4 regions of the Pelosinus sp. sgz500959 genome follow, and region 4 is predicted to be linked to each of the others. Evidence: riboswitches for the same ligand, from Rfam matches in the RefSeq annotation. Region 4 holds a riboswitch; each other region holds the start of a gene.
What was found. Region 4 has a riboswitch for cyclic di-GMP ahead of ACAN52_RS15305 (methyl-accepting chemotaxis protein). Riboswitches for the same ligand answer to the same signal wherever they lie in the genome.
Positions count from the first base shown of each region.

Region 1: another riboswitch for cyclic di-GMP. It lies ahead of ACAN52_RS08160 (response regulator); the one in region 4 lies ahead of ACAN52_RS15305 (methyl-accepting chemotaxis protein).
Region 2: another riboswitch for cyclic di-GMP. It lies ahead of ACAN52_RS09600 (methyl-accepting chemotaxis protein); the one in region 4 lies ahead of ACAN52_RS15305 (methyl-accepting chemotaxis protein).
Region 3: another riboswitch for cyclic di-GMP. It lies ahead of ACAN52_RS14005 (nitrogen regulation protein NR(II)); the one in region 4 lies ahead of ACAN52_RS15305 (methyl-accepting chemotaxis protein).

Region 1 is NZ_JBGJZL010000004.1:230,958-234,604, forward strand. It holds gene ACAN52_RS08150 (hypothetical protein) at 1-65, opposite strand, end outside; gene ACAN52_RS08155 (amidohydrolase) at 292-2,019, shown strand; cyclic di-GMP riboswitch class I at 2,114-2,201, shown strand; gene ACAN52_RS08160 (response regulator) at 2,317-2,670, shown strand; gene ACAN52_RS08165 (chemotaxis protein CheA) at 2,719-3,647, shown strand, end outside.
Region 2 is NZ_JBGJZL010000005.1:124,685-128,331, reverse strand. It holds gene ACAN52_RS09600 (methyl-accepting chemotaxis protein) at 205-1,905, opposite strand; cyclic di-GMP riboswitch class I at 2,095-2,187, opposite strand; gene ACAN52_RS09595 (SDR family oxidoreductase) at 2,438-3,151, opposite strand; gene ACAN52_RS09590 (winged helix-turn-helix transcriptional regulator) at 3,517-3,647, opposite strand, start outside.
Region 3 is NZ_JBGJZL010000008.1:142,277-145,923, reverse strand. It holds gene ACAN52_RS14020 (FAD-dependent oxidoreductase) at 1-77, shown strand, start outside; gene ACAN52_RS14015 (hypothetical protein) at 90-1,058, shown strand; gene ACAN52_RS14010 (pseudouridine synthase) at 1,081-1,803, shown strand; cyclic di-GMP riboswitch class I at 1,976-2,064, shown strand; gene ACAN52_RS14005 (nitrogen regulation protein NR(II)) at 2,184-3,323, shown strand; gene ACAN52_RS14000 (NAD(P)/FAD-dependent oxidoreductase) at 3,463-3,647, shown strand, end outside.
Region 4 is NZ_JBGJZL010000009.1:162,397-166,043, forward strand. It holds gene ACAN52_RS15305 (methyl-accepting chemotaxis protein) at 1-1,751, opposite strand, end outside; cyclic di-GMP riboswitch class I at 2,012-2,097, opposite strand; gene ACAN52_RS15310 (GGDEF domain-containing protein) at 2,387-3,040, opposite strand; gene ACAN52_RS15315 (Na+/H+ antiporter NhaC family protein) at 3,408-3,647, shown strand, end outside.

The DNA.
Region 1 (3,647 bases), on a different contig from region 4:
GATGCAAATGAGGTCGTTGCTGTCATCATGAGTCCCATTGTCATTACAGCGATTAGTTTGCGCATGAATCCTCCTTGTGGTGGTCCCTTTTGTGAGATGCCACGGTTGTATTTTTTGTACATATTTTTTACAGGGGCTCAAAATAACTATTTCCTATGCAAGAGATATTTTATCATAAGAAATGCTATTGTAAATAGAGACTATTCAGTCGTCTAAAAAAAATTGCAGGATTTTTTCATTATCTGCTAAATACTACAGTATATAATGGAACTTTTTTTTGGAGGAATCATATTGAGTATATTATCTAGACCATTTCAGAGTGGCAATCAGATTCATGAATTTGCTGATCGAGTGCTCACAAATGGCATCGTGTATACTGCAGATGAAAATGATCAGATCTGCGAAGCACTAGCGATTAAGGAAAATAAAATTATATTTGTTGGTAGCAATCGTGAGGTACAACAATATATAGGCAAAGATACTAAAGAGATTGATTTGTTTGGAAAGATGGTTATACCAGGTATGATCGATAGCCATATCCATCCACCAGGATTATCTTTACTCACTCTTCATGAAGTTCAATTATTTAATATGAATAGTGTCGAAGGGTATGTTGAGGCTGTAAAAGATTTTATCCTTCAACACCCAGATATGAAAGCTGTATATGGTCGTGGGTGGTCATGGGGGATATTGACAGGGGATGAACTAAATAAAGGTCCGAGAAAAGAGCACCTTGATGCCGTGTCAAAGGATATTCCTATCGTCTTACGCGCTAATGATGGTCATACGCTATGGGTTAACTCTAAAGCTCTCGAAGTCAATGGTATAACTTCAGAGACGCAGGTTCCCCAAGGTGGAATTATTGAAAAAAATCTGGAAACCGGCGAATTGTGGGGGACGTTAAAGGAATGGGCTATGTGGTTAATTGCTTTACCGGAATATAGTTTAGATCAATATATGACTGCTATGGATGCCTTTCAAAAGAAAATGCATAGCTTTGGTATTACCAGTATTCTTTGTATGGCAAGTTTACCTTTTGAAAAAATAATGAAAGCTTGTAGTGAGATGGAAAAAGAGCAGCAGTTAGCTCTTCGGATTCGCGGAGCTATGACGATTCATACAAAGGATGATTTTGAGACTCAACTTGAGATGATTAATCAAATGCGATCCCGATATCATAGTTCATATTTGAAAGTCATATCAGCCAAATTTTTTACAGATGGTGTGATTGAAGGGGGGACAAGTTGTTTATTGGAACCCTATACGATTGCAACTGGCAGAGGAGCTAATTATTACGGTGAGTTTTTATGGGATATGGAAGAGTTAAAACAAGCCTTTTGCCGCGTGAATGAGTGCGGCCTTTCAATTCATGTACATTCGACAGGAGATGCATCGACTCAACATGTATTGAATGCCTTAGAAGCTGTTCATCGCAAAGGTTTGACCGATGATCATCGTAATACCATTACCCACTTGCAACTTGTTGATGAAAAAGATATACTGCGTTTTAAAGAGTTGAATGTAATTGCTAGTGTTCAACCTTATTGGCAATTCAAAGGCCCTCAATGGTGGCATACTGTAGATTCCAAATTTTTGGGTGAACGTGCAGAAAAAGAATTTCCTTTAGGGACTTTCTTTGCAAATGGCATAACCGTAGCATCTTCCTCAGATTATCCTGCAACTGCTGTCCCCAATCCTCTTTTGGCGATTGATGTTGGCGTGACACGTAATATTGATAATGGAGTACTTCATGGGGTTGAGGATATTAGTCATATGGATGATGAACGTTATCTTTTAAATAAGCAAGAACGTGCTAGTGTCTCACAAATGATTAAGAGTTTTACCATAAATGGTGCATTTATGATGTTTATGGAAAATGAGATAGGATCGATTGAAATTGGTAAATTAGCTGATCTTGTAGTGCTTGATCAAAATTTATTCACGATTAATCCCGTTGATATTGATAAGGTAAAGGTTGTGATGACCTTTTTTGATGGTAAACTTGTGTATGAGACTTAAGTCCCGATCATTATAACTTAAGTCCTGAAAAATATTGACGTATGTATGGGAAAATAATATAATAATATCAAATAATACATAGATCGACAAAAATTAACAGAATTGGCAAACCTATTGAAAAATAGGGACGCAAAGCTATGGGTCTACAGTCGCTGGGCGACCAAGACTGCCAGGCCGCCATGCTAGCTTATACTACCATGTTCGAGGTCAGGCAAATCCTGACCTTTTTTTGCGTTTTTCTATGATTCTACTGATCCATTGCAAGTTTATTACACTTGTTTATGAAAGGATGGAAATATGAAAGTACTTATTGTTGATGATGCTCTCTTTATTCGATTAACGCTAAAAAACATGTTGGAGAATAATGGTTATCAAGTCGTGGGGGAAGCTGCAAATGGTTCGGAAGCAATTCTCAAATATAATGAACTTAAGCCTAATTTGGTTACAATGGATATAACAATGCCACAGATGGATGGCATAACGGCTTTAAAAGCGATAAAACGGATGGACCCTAATGCAAAAGTGGTTATGATATCGGCTTTAGGTCAAGAATCTACGGTGAAAGAAGCAATTATCTCTGGTGCCAATGGATTTATCGTAAAGCCATTTGTTGAAGAGCAAGTCATTCGAGGACTTAGCAAGTTTAACTAAGTACAGTACTTCTAGCATTGTAGTATTTTTTATGTGAGGGTGATTGAATTGATCAATGGTGACAGCAAAGCCCCGATGCTTGACCTTTTTGTATTTGAAACCAATCAGATGCTAGAACAACTCGAGCGCCTTATTTTAGATAGTGAAAAATCTGGGGGTATAGAAGTCGCTATCAATGAAGTATTTAGAATTATGCATACAATAAAAGGCTCGGCAGCGATGATGATGTTCAATGATATTTCTTCCTTAGCTCATTCTTTGGAAGATGTTTTTTATTATCTTCGTGAAGAAAAGCCTCTGAAGGTGGATTATTCAGAGTTGACTGACCTAGTTTTGAATGCCGTGGATTTTATCAAAGATGAAGTGATAAAAATAGAAAATGGAGGCGAGCCAACAGGTAATTCTGCTAATGTCAGTAGAAAAAATAAAGAATTTTTATCATCTTTAAAAGAAAATGACTTGAATGTGAATGATACCTCTTCTCAAATGGCTAGTACTGAAGGTGAGCTTCAACTTTCGATTGATGCGCTGGAGCAAGCTGAGTATGAAGGGCAAATCAAGTATGAAGCCATCGTCTATTTTGATGAAGACTGCGGAATGGAAAATATAAGAGCATTTACTTTGGTTCATGAACTCAGTGAGTTTGCTGAGAATATTGTGCACTCACCAAGTGATGTTTTTGAAAATGATGATACATCAGAAACCATTCAAAAAGAAGGTTTCAAAATCGCATTTACAAGTCAAAATGATTTGGAAATAGTGGAAGAAATTTTTAATAAGACAATGTTCTTAAAAGACTTCAGTATAAATATAGCTGAGGATACAAGACACAAAGAAGTAAAAGAAAAAAGAACAATTATTTTAGATGATTTAATTCTCGATGAATCCGCCAATCCTGTTGTTAAAGAAGTGGAGCGACAGGCAGAAGGAACGCAGAGTTTTATTAGTGTCAATGTAGCGAAAATGGACTTACTCAT
Region 2 (3,647 bases), on a different contig from region 4:
ATCATTTTGATGATCCTATCCTTACTTAATCTATCTTTTTTCTACATATTCTCAATTACTACAACAAATACCTCTATTTTTAGTCATTTTTTTTGTAAAATTCCGACTATAAAAATATTTTACTCCTATATTTCAATACAATTAAGACTGGGATATAGAGTTCTATATCCCAGTCTTAATTGATTAAAAAAATTCAATTTTTGATTAGACTTTAAATCTTTGTACGACAGCATTAAGCTGTGTTGCGAGTTCAGCTAGAGATTCTGCATTATCACTTATTTCATGCATACTAGCCGATTGTTCTTGTGAGGAGGCCGCTACAGTTTGAATACCAGCTGAAGTCGTATCTGCTACAGTTCTAATGGTTTCAACACTAGCCACCACAGATTGGGTACCTGTTGCTGTTTCGCCAATCGCAACAGTCATTTGTTCAATACCATCTTTTACAGTAGTTAAACGTTTTGCAATCACTTCAAAACCTTGTTGTGTATTCAGAGCTGATGTTGTACATTTTGCAACCTCAGTATTGGCTTTTTCTACAGCACTCACTGATACTGCAATTTCATTTCCCATATAATTAATAATTTCCGTAATTTCTTGGCTAGATTTTGCACTTTGTTCAGCAAGTTTTCGAACTTCCTCAGCTACAACAGCAAATCCGCGACCTGATTCTCCAGCACGCGCAGCTTCAATGGCCGCATTTAGGGCTAAAAGATTCGTTTGCCCTGCAAGATTACTAATGACATCAACAATCCCCTTAATCTCTTGAGACCCCTTAGAAAGTTTTTCTGTCACAGTTGTAATTTCAGTCATAGAATCTGTCACGTTCTCATTTTGCTCTACAACAGCTCGCAACATAGACATCCCTTCTTCTACATTGGCTACTGCATTTTGTGTCGTATTGTTTACTTCATTTGCATGGGCATTAATTTCTTCTGTACCTGCCGATATTTCTTCAACAGTTGCAGAAATAGTAGCAATGCTATCAGTATTTTTTAAAGCTCCAGCAGAAATTTCTTCTGCGCTTCTCGCAACGACCTCCACTGTCTGCAAATGTCCTTCTACGGTTATACTGAGCTCTTCACTAGATGCCGCCAAGGTTTGAGAATTGAGATGAAGTTGGGCAACAATCTCTTTAAGAGATTGGCGCATTGAATTTAAGATTCGACCCATATCACCAATTTCATCATTGCGGCGAATCTTGATATCTTGCTCTGTAAGATCAAGCTGTCCGATCGTCCTGATTGATTTACTCAAATGGTTGAAACGCATGGCAAGATTGCGGCTATACCAAATAACTAATATGCCTACTAATATAAAAATAAAGATACTGAGAATAATTATATTTTTACTGCTGCTTTCCGCATGATTGATCATTATAGTGCTTTTTTCGGTCAGCGATTTTTTTTGTAATTCGGATAACTTCTCAAACTGGTCTTCAATCTCTTTAGTATGTTGGCGACCTTCCGTAGTCAAGTTAGTTAAGTTTGGATCATTATTTTTTTTCGCAGTTATCATTTTTTCACAAATGTTTTGATAATCGTTTAGTAATTTGCCAAGTTTAGCTCCTTCGATAATGATTTCCTGATCTTTGGTTTTCTCATTAAACTTTTTCACTGCGTCTATGCTTTTCTTCATATCTTCTCGATACCCTTCTTCATAGACTAATCCGTCAGCATAAAGTAAAAAACCACGTAAATTAAGAAGAGATCTAACATAGTCCGTATGAGCCTCTTTAATCGATATAGTTCTCGTTGCAGTATGAGTAATTAATGTATTTGATTCATTACTTAATGAAAGATAGTTGTAAATGGTATAACCTAAAACTGACAGCAATAGCATGACAGCTATTGCAAACATACTTGTTAATTGCAACATAATAGGTAGTCTTTTTTTATTATTCATATTCCCACACTCCTACTTTAAAATAATTAATGTCTAAAAAATTCATTCTTCGATCCGCAGACTTTCCTTCAAGTCCATAATACGGTCTTATTTTGTCTCCCCCATAGTGAGTGACAACATTAGAGATTCTACAGTATTACCTCCTCTTTAATGAAAAAAAGCTGCTAGGCCTCATCATGTAAAATTACAAAATGCAACCTGGCAGTCATCAATTAAAAAATTAAAATTGTTAGACCCATGGCTTTGCGTCCCCAACTTTCGAAAGGTTTGCTCATAGAACTTATTAATCTAATTTATACTATTCGACATAATAAGGCAAATACCTCTATTATTTCATTTATTTTACCATAACTTAACATCTATCACTCATTACTTTAGAGCCCATATGAACTTTTCTAAGAACAGTACAGCATTCTTAAAACCACCTTAGGAAGACATACAAAAATAAGAGAATGATCACTAACTCTTAGGCAGACATATCATTCCAAGAGTCAGTGACAATCCTCTTTTTTTACGACTTACTTACTATTTCTTAGATCAGTGTATGACCACCATCCACATGTAATACAGTACCACTCACAAAATCGTTACTCAATAAATAAACAATCCCTTTTGCAACATCATCGGCCTTACCGACTCTTTTTACCGGGAGCTTACCTGCTATATCCATATAAAAACTATTGCGCTTTTCTTCTGGCATTTTACTTCGGGAAGGAGTGTCAATAATGCCTGGTGAAATTACATTGACTCTAATGGGGGCCAATTCTAAGGCAAGTGTCCTTCCAAGAGCGCTTACCGCTGCATTAATTGCACTGAGAGTCGCCGATCCAACCATCGCTTTATAAGCCACAACACCGGAAAATAATGTGATCGATCCGCTAGGCACAATCGCTGCAGCACCATATTTTGCCGCATAATACTGTCCCCAAAATTTATTTTCAAACATCTTCTGATCCATTGCGGTATCGGATAAAAGAAAAGATCCACCGGATGTTTCAGCAGCTGTAATTACTAAATGATCAATGGTACCGACAGCTGTAAAAAAGTTTTTTACTTGTTCTTCATCAGTAATGTCCAGTATATATGATTTTACGTTGCCTCCAAGTTCAATTTTAGCCTTTTCAAGTTTTTCCGAGGAACGACTCGCTATAACGACTTCTGCTTTTTGATCTAAAATAAGTTCAGCTGCTGCCAATCCAATCCCAGAACTCCCACCAATGATGACCACACGTTTATTTTTCAACATTTTAAATCCTCCTCTATTTCCCTTACGGGTTGTTGAGATCATTCTAATTCTATAACTTCATTTTGTAAAGTAGTGTATTATTATTCATATAGTTTCCTCAAAGGAAGTTATTTGTTTTTAAAGGAATTTCAGCCCATTAAAAATTGATAGAATCGATATATCCCATTCTACTATCAATGAATTGACTCCTTGTAAAGCTATGGATTTAAAAAAAGACTTGGCTTGTGCCAAGTCCTCAGATGCAGGTAGAAGTCTTAGTCGTTCTTACTTGGAATCAAGAAAGTCTTATACTCTCTAATTCCGCAAAAAATAGCTGCAGTATATGCTGCAGCTACTTGGATCATGAGTTTATTTTATTGTTAAACTTACAAAGTCAGGCCAAAACGTTTCATCTCGACTAAAATTCCTTGCAGTTTTTTTCCTTTTTCGGTTAAAGAATATTCGACTCTTGGCGGTACTTCCGGGTATACCTTCCTCGTAAGTATATTGTGCTCCT
Region 3 (3,647 bases), on a different contig from region 4:
CAACTGATCGTGCTGAAATACAAAAACGGGTATGCAATGCTGGACTAAATAATATTTATAATCGATGTTTGGTATAAGGAGGTATGATCATGAATAAAAATATCTCCCAATGTGTTGATATCAATTCAAAATATTGTCCGTGTTTATTAGCTGATACTAATCATTGTATTTTTTGCAGCCATCTTAAAGGGGAAGCAAATTGTAATTGTAATTGGTCAGGGATATGTATATTATATGAACAGCATTGGCAATATAAAATAGACAAATACAATGAAGAACCCAATAAAATTAGAATTGAAGAACAAGTTGAATTTAGAGTTAAAGAAGAAATTGGAAAAAATACAGTACTGCTTGAATTTGACGTCAGTACTGAATTGGCCGATGGGGTAAAGAAAATAGGATCTTTTTTATTTTTACGTTGCCCAAGTGATCCTTATTTTTTCAATTTCCCAGTCAATATAATGCAGGTAGAAGGAAATACTTTGCAGGTAGCTATTGAAACCATTGGTCCTAAATCAACCAGAATTTTAGCGGAAAATAATACAAAGCTTCTTGTACGTGGTCCTTATTATAATGGTGTTTTAGGAGGACCCTGGATTGACAATATGACCGATGGTAATATAATATTAGTAGCTGGTGGTATTGGGCAAGCACCCGCATTTCCTCTTGCCAAGAAACTGATGACCAATCACAACCAAGTGAGGGCTTTACTAGCACCTGGCAAAGTTGGAAAAGTTTTTATTGATAAACAATTACAAGAAGGCGGCGCTACGGTTTATACTGTGTCTTCCCTACGTGAATTTGGTATACCAATGCTGCGAGAATGGTTTGCGTTGAAACCTGATTTGATCGTGAGTTCTGGACCTGATGAACAGCATTATGGGCTTATTGCAGCTATGCAAGATGTGGGAGTCAATATACCAATGGCTGTTACCAATAATGCTACTATGTGTTGTGGTGAAGGTATTTGCGGTAGTTGCTTAAAAAAAACACGGGATAATATAAGTATTAGAATGTGCAAACAACAAACTGATTTCTTAACAATTATTGAAGATTAATTTAGTTTTAAAGGAGATTATAATGTTAGAACGTCTGCAGAAAATTATGAGTCAAGCTGGAGTTGCTTCTCGAAGAGAGTCTGAAAAAATAATACAACAAGGGCGCGTTACGGTAAATGGTAAGGTTGTCACTGAACTTGGTACAAAAGTGATGCCAGGAAACGATCGAATTATGGTCGATGGTAAGCGTATACAAGGCGAAAAACTGGTTTATGTCCTATTATATAAACCTAAAGCAGTACTTACGACTTTGACCGATCCTCAAGATCGTAAAACAGTCGCATCCTTGGTGAAGGATATTCCTGAGCGAATATATCCAGTAGGTCGATTGGATTATAATACAGAAGGATTATTATTACTAACGAATGATGGAGCATTAACACATTCTTTAATTCATCCGAGTAAGAAAATTGATAAAACCTATATTGCGAAGGTTGGTGGCAGACCAGCTCAAGAAAAAATCGATTTATTGCGGGTTGGTATTGAACTTGAAGATGGTATGACTGCACCGGCCATGATCGATGTAATTGATTATGATTCTGATAAAGATCTTACTAGCTTGAGAGTTACCATTCATGAGGGTAAAAATCGTCAGATTCGTCGCATGTTTGAGGCGATTGGCTCTGATGTAAAACAACTTAAGCGTATCAAGTTTGCTTTCTTAACTCTCGATGGTGTAAAACGTGGTGGATATCGCCATCTGCTTGCACGTGAAGTTGAAGAACTACATAGGCTTAACCAATAAATTTAAATATGTTTTTTAAAATACCTATTAGCTTTTGGGTCAAATGGCTGATAGGTATTTTTCCTTTATAAAAATTTATGTTTAAATACAGGACTAAAGTTGTATAAAATACTACTGTAGTCCTATATTTGAATAGACAAATTATTTGAATTTTGGTAGAATTATCATATAAAATAATAGTGGGCAAACTTTTCGAAAGAGAAGGACGCAAAGCTATGGATCTAAGGACACAACTGTGTTTATGATTGCCAAGCCGCCAGTTTAGTCGAGACTAAAATGTATTACCAGACTAAAAGTCTGGTTTTTTATGTTTTTAAACTCTAAGAGAAGCGAGATTTTGGAAAGTGCCACGGTTAACTTATTTGAGGAAGGGGCTGTCTATGCAACAATCACTCATCACATTGATTAAGAGTTTAAAGTTAACTGAAGAACAATTGGATAAATGTACTGATGAGCAAAACAAAAATGAATCTCAAATCGGTATTGGTCCAATCTATATTTTTGATAAAGAGTACAGAGTTCGCTATGTTAGTCATAGTGGTGCCAAAAAATTGGGATTAAAATCCTCTGATATCGAAGGCAGGCATTGGAGTGAAATCGGATTAGACGTAGAGTTTATCGAAAAATTAGAGCAGCAGATTGGCGAAGTGCTTAGTACAGGTAAGACATTTGAATGCGAAACATTTCAATTATCTAAAATACAGGGAAATAAGTATTTTCAATATACACTAAGTCCTTTATTCTTTGGGATAGGAGAAGATAGAATGGTTCTATCCCATATAAAAGATATTACAGAATATAAAACATCGGAGATCATTTTGACGAATCAAATTGAACAATTACGGCAAGCCATCAATAAAATCGATCTGATCGGCGAAATGGCGGCAGGAGTTGCTCATGAAATTCGTAATCCGATGACCGTGATTAAAGGTTATCTGCAAATTTTCAGTAAAAAAATTTCTGGAAATATGGAAGAACAACTCAATATCGTATTAAGTGAGCTTGATCGAGTTGAACAAATTATTTCTAATTTCCTGTCGGTGGCTAAAACTAAAGTACCGGTGCCAAAATGGCAGGATCTCAATAAAATTATCAGAGAGATTGCTCCTCTTATTTTTGCTGATGCGATTAATCAGGGGATTAATCTCAATGTAATTTTGGCTGATTCATTGCCTGATTTATTGCTAAACTCAACAGAAATTAAACAATTGATATTAAATCTTGCGAGAAATGGTATAGAGGCTATGGAGCAACATGGTACGTTAATTATTGAAACAAGTCAGAAAGAGGATAAGGTATATTTGCGTATTTCAGATTGTGGTTGTGGAATTTCGAAAGAATGGCAGGATAAAATGTTCACTCCTTTTTTGACAACAAAAGAAAATGGTACAGGGTTAGGTTTATCTGTTTGTAATGGTATTGTTAGACACCATAATGGGCTGATTACAGTGCAATCAACAGAAGGAGAAGGAACGACCTTTACAGTAGTATTCAATAAAATACAAGAAAAAACAGTGTAAAAACGCAAAAAATAAAGATAAAAAAATCGCATTTTAAAATTGCTAATGGGTGGTATAATAATAGATACTGCCCATTTTTACATTTGGTTTGACTAAATGGGATGGTATCTGAAAAAGTTTTATATGAAAAGGTGATTAAATGAAGAAAATTGTTATAATTGGTGGTGGCGCAGCTGGAATGATGGCAGCTGTCAGCGCAAGTCAACATGGTGCGAAGGTAACATTGCTAGAAAAAATGTCTGTTCTTGGTCGAAAGGTATCGATTACTGGTAAAGGTCGATGCAATATAACTAATATTGCAGATAAACAGACGATTATTAAAAA
Region 4 (3,647 bases):
GAAATACCACGGATTTCATCAGATACATTTTCAACAAGAGAAGCAATCTCAACAAAAGATTGTCCAGCTAGATGAGCAACTTCGGTACCCTTTTTCACTTCATTTGTTCCTTCATTCATAACCATGACAGCCTTATCAGTATCGCCCTGAATCTCTCCGATCAATGTTGCAATTTCTTTTGCCGCTCCGCTAGACTGTTCCGCAAGTTTCCTAACCTCTTCTGCAACCACAGCAAAACCTCGCCCTTGTTCTCCAGCGCGAGCTGCTTCAATGGCAGCGTTTAAAGCTAATAAATTTGTTTGACCTGCTATGCCAGAAATGGTATCAACGATTTGCCCAATTTCCTTTGAGCGTTCACCAAGTTTAGCCACTACCATCGCCGAATTATTCACTGACGTTTCAATGTTGGCCATCTGGCTAGTAACCTTTTGAACGGCTTTGCCACCTTCGAGAGCAGCACTTGATGTTTTTTCGGCTGTAGCAGAAACACTACCCGTATTTGCTGCAATTTGTTGAAGACCTGCCGACATTTGCTCAACAATGTTCATTGTGGTGTCTACAGCCTGCATTTGATTCCCAGTGCCGTTAGCTACATCTGCAATTGCCGTTGACACTTGATCTGCAGCCTGGGCCAATTGCTCTGTATTTGCTGTTAATTCTTCAGAAGAAGCCGACACCATTTCGCTAGCCTCTTGGACTTTTACAATCATTTTTCTAAAATTCTCTATAGCACTAGACACAGCTCGCGCCAATATGCCGATTTCGTCATTAGATGAATGGCTAATACTCACAGACAGATCACCATCACCAATCTTCGCAACTTCCTTAGAAATCTCTTCAATCGGACGTAAGAGTCTCATCAGGAATATCCATGCCACAAATCCAACAATAAGAAGAGTAATCAAAAGAGAAATCGTCATTGAAATTAAACTTGCATAAAAATCGCTTTTAATCTCACTCTTTGGTAAGCTAACAAGAACGAGCCAATCTGTATTTTTAACAGGCACGGCGAGAACCAAAGACTCTCTCCCTGCTAAATCTTGGTATGAAGTAAGATGCCCTGGATCATTTATTACAGTCTGTAAGGTGTTTTCAGGAATCTTTTTCTGTTCTTTTAGTAAGTCACTATTTGTATGGGCTAATAGTGATCCATCTCGAGCAACAATGGCAATTACTCCAGTTTGCCCTACTTTGATTTGGGCCAAAAAGTTTTGAAGTGTTGCTAGGTCGACGGACTGAGCAATCATTCCCACCATTTTCCCATCGCCCCCCTTAACAGGTTGGGTAACAACGACGGAAGGGACTCCTGTCGCCCTGTTAATCAAGACATCACTAATGTGTGATTTTTGATCATTCATTGTATCTTTAAAGAATTTGCGATCGGCTAAACTAGCTCCTATTGCTTTCACTTCATACGGAGTGGTCGCAATACGAGTTCCCGCTGAATTAATAAAAACGAGATGATCAGCTCCCCAAGTCGCAGCAAAATATGTATCGATCTTCCCTTGTATACGAGAAGCATCCCCTGATTTTAAGTCAGGGTCTTCAGCATAAAATTTCCCACTTCTATTAAATGAAGAAAATAATTCACTCACCTCACCAGCAAGCTCAAGAGCTTGACCATTCATATCTATTTGTGTACCATCTAATGTTTTTCCATAAAGAACATACATACCTGATGCACCGACGACAAGACCTGTTACGAGAAGAGAGATTAATAACAATGTAATTGTTTTTGTTTTAATCGACATATTTTTTCTCCTTTATTTTCAAGAATAAACATTAATTTGTTTATAATTGATCTACACTTTTATAATAACTTCAAAGTTGCTCTGCAGGGAAGATAATTCGACAATTATTTACAAAAAAATAACATTTTTAGGCATTCCTTAATACCATAACATCTCTTTATGTTCCTCGTCCACTCTTCCCAGTTTTCCGTCACAACTTTAAATCTTATTTTAAAAAACAATAAAACCTAGACGGATGCCTAGGTTTCAATACCTCTTTCAAGGGTAACCTGGCAATCATAGACTGATAGTCCTTAGATCCATAGCTTTGCGTCCCTACTTTTCAGTAAGTTTGCCAAATATTTTTTTAGTCAATAAACATAGTTAAAATTTACATTTTTTACCAATAAAAAATTTAAGCAGAAAGGCTGTGAAGCAGATATTACTTCACAGCCTTTAGTTTTTCTAATCAGCTTGTTTATAAGGTTATCCCATTATTATTACTTTGTCAACACTTTTATTGATAATGACTATCATTGAGAATATTGTAAATATTAAGTCAATTTTTTAAAAGGATATCAATAACAATTAGCTATTGATCACATTGAAATTGTTAAGTAATAAGTTGTCCTTCGCACTGCTTTCTGTTATGAAAATTATCGTAAGCAATGATCTGTTTTCCTCTTTTTAAGTACATACATATTACGATCGGCGATGTTTATTAACTCATCGATTCTTTGTGCGTCCTGAGGATAGGTCGCAAATCCACTTGAAACAGTAATACTCATTTTTAAACTTCCAGATAGTTCTTTTAATTTTTCTTCAAAGCGATGAACAATTACCTTAATATCATTTTCATCGGCATATGGCGCAATAATTAAAAACTCATCGCCCCCCCAGCGAGCAACCATATCACTTTTCCTGATATGAGTTAACAGCAATGTTGAAAGCTCTTGTAATACGAAATCTCCTTTTACATGTCCATGTGCATCATTGATGGTCTTAAAGTTGTCGCAATCTAAAAGAGCCACACTTAATTTCTCATTGTTTTTCTTCACCTTCGCCAAAAGAGTCGGGAAAATAGTGTTAATAAACCTTCGATTATAACAACCTGTTAGACTATCTTTTTCCGAAAAAAATTTAACTTTATCATATTGGCCACCAGCTTTAAAAGCGATAAATAAAAAAATAACTCCAATGATCGGTGGAGCAGTCAGTGGATAACCCACATAAACATAGGCATATAGTCTCATAACTGTAATAGCCGTTAAAACAATGAGACAAGCAGCGATTCTTCCTGTATATTGCATATCGTCACCCTTCTATCCCAATATATACAATTCTAGAAAATACAGCATTAGTACATTTAATTAATCATTTGTAATTATTAAATCATTAATTAAATTCGTGAATAATGATTATTTACCTTTAATTTTCTTAATTTTTTTCGACTTACTAATTTACTATAAATTAAAGATATTACATTTTATGGTCTTATAAAGAAAACTTGACTTCAGTCCCCAGCCCAGACCAAAGTCTTAGTTACCCTTACTTCTAATCGAGAAAGTGTTATACTTTCTTTTGATTACGTAAAAAAACATGCCCTTTGCTTCTGTTATAATAATCATAGAGCGTATCGCAAAAAAATGATGAATTAACTACGAAAGAGGTGTTTTTTTGGAAACAATCCTAGTCTTTATTCTTTTCTTTGTTTCTCTGCTTATTAGCATTTACAACGAAGTATCAATACTCGTCCCTCTTCTGTTAGGACTTATTGGCTTTACTTTTGTATCCTTACGCAAAGGTTATAGGCTAAGTAGTTTATGTAAGATGATACTAAAAGGCTCACAAAAAGCCCTGATTGTCATTAAAATTTTTGTACTGATCGGCGCAATTACTGCGGTTTGGAGAGCTTGT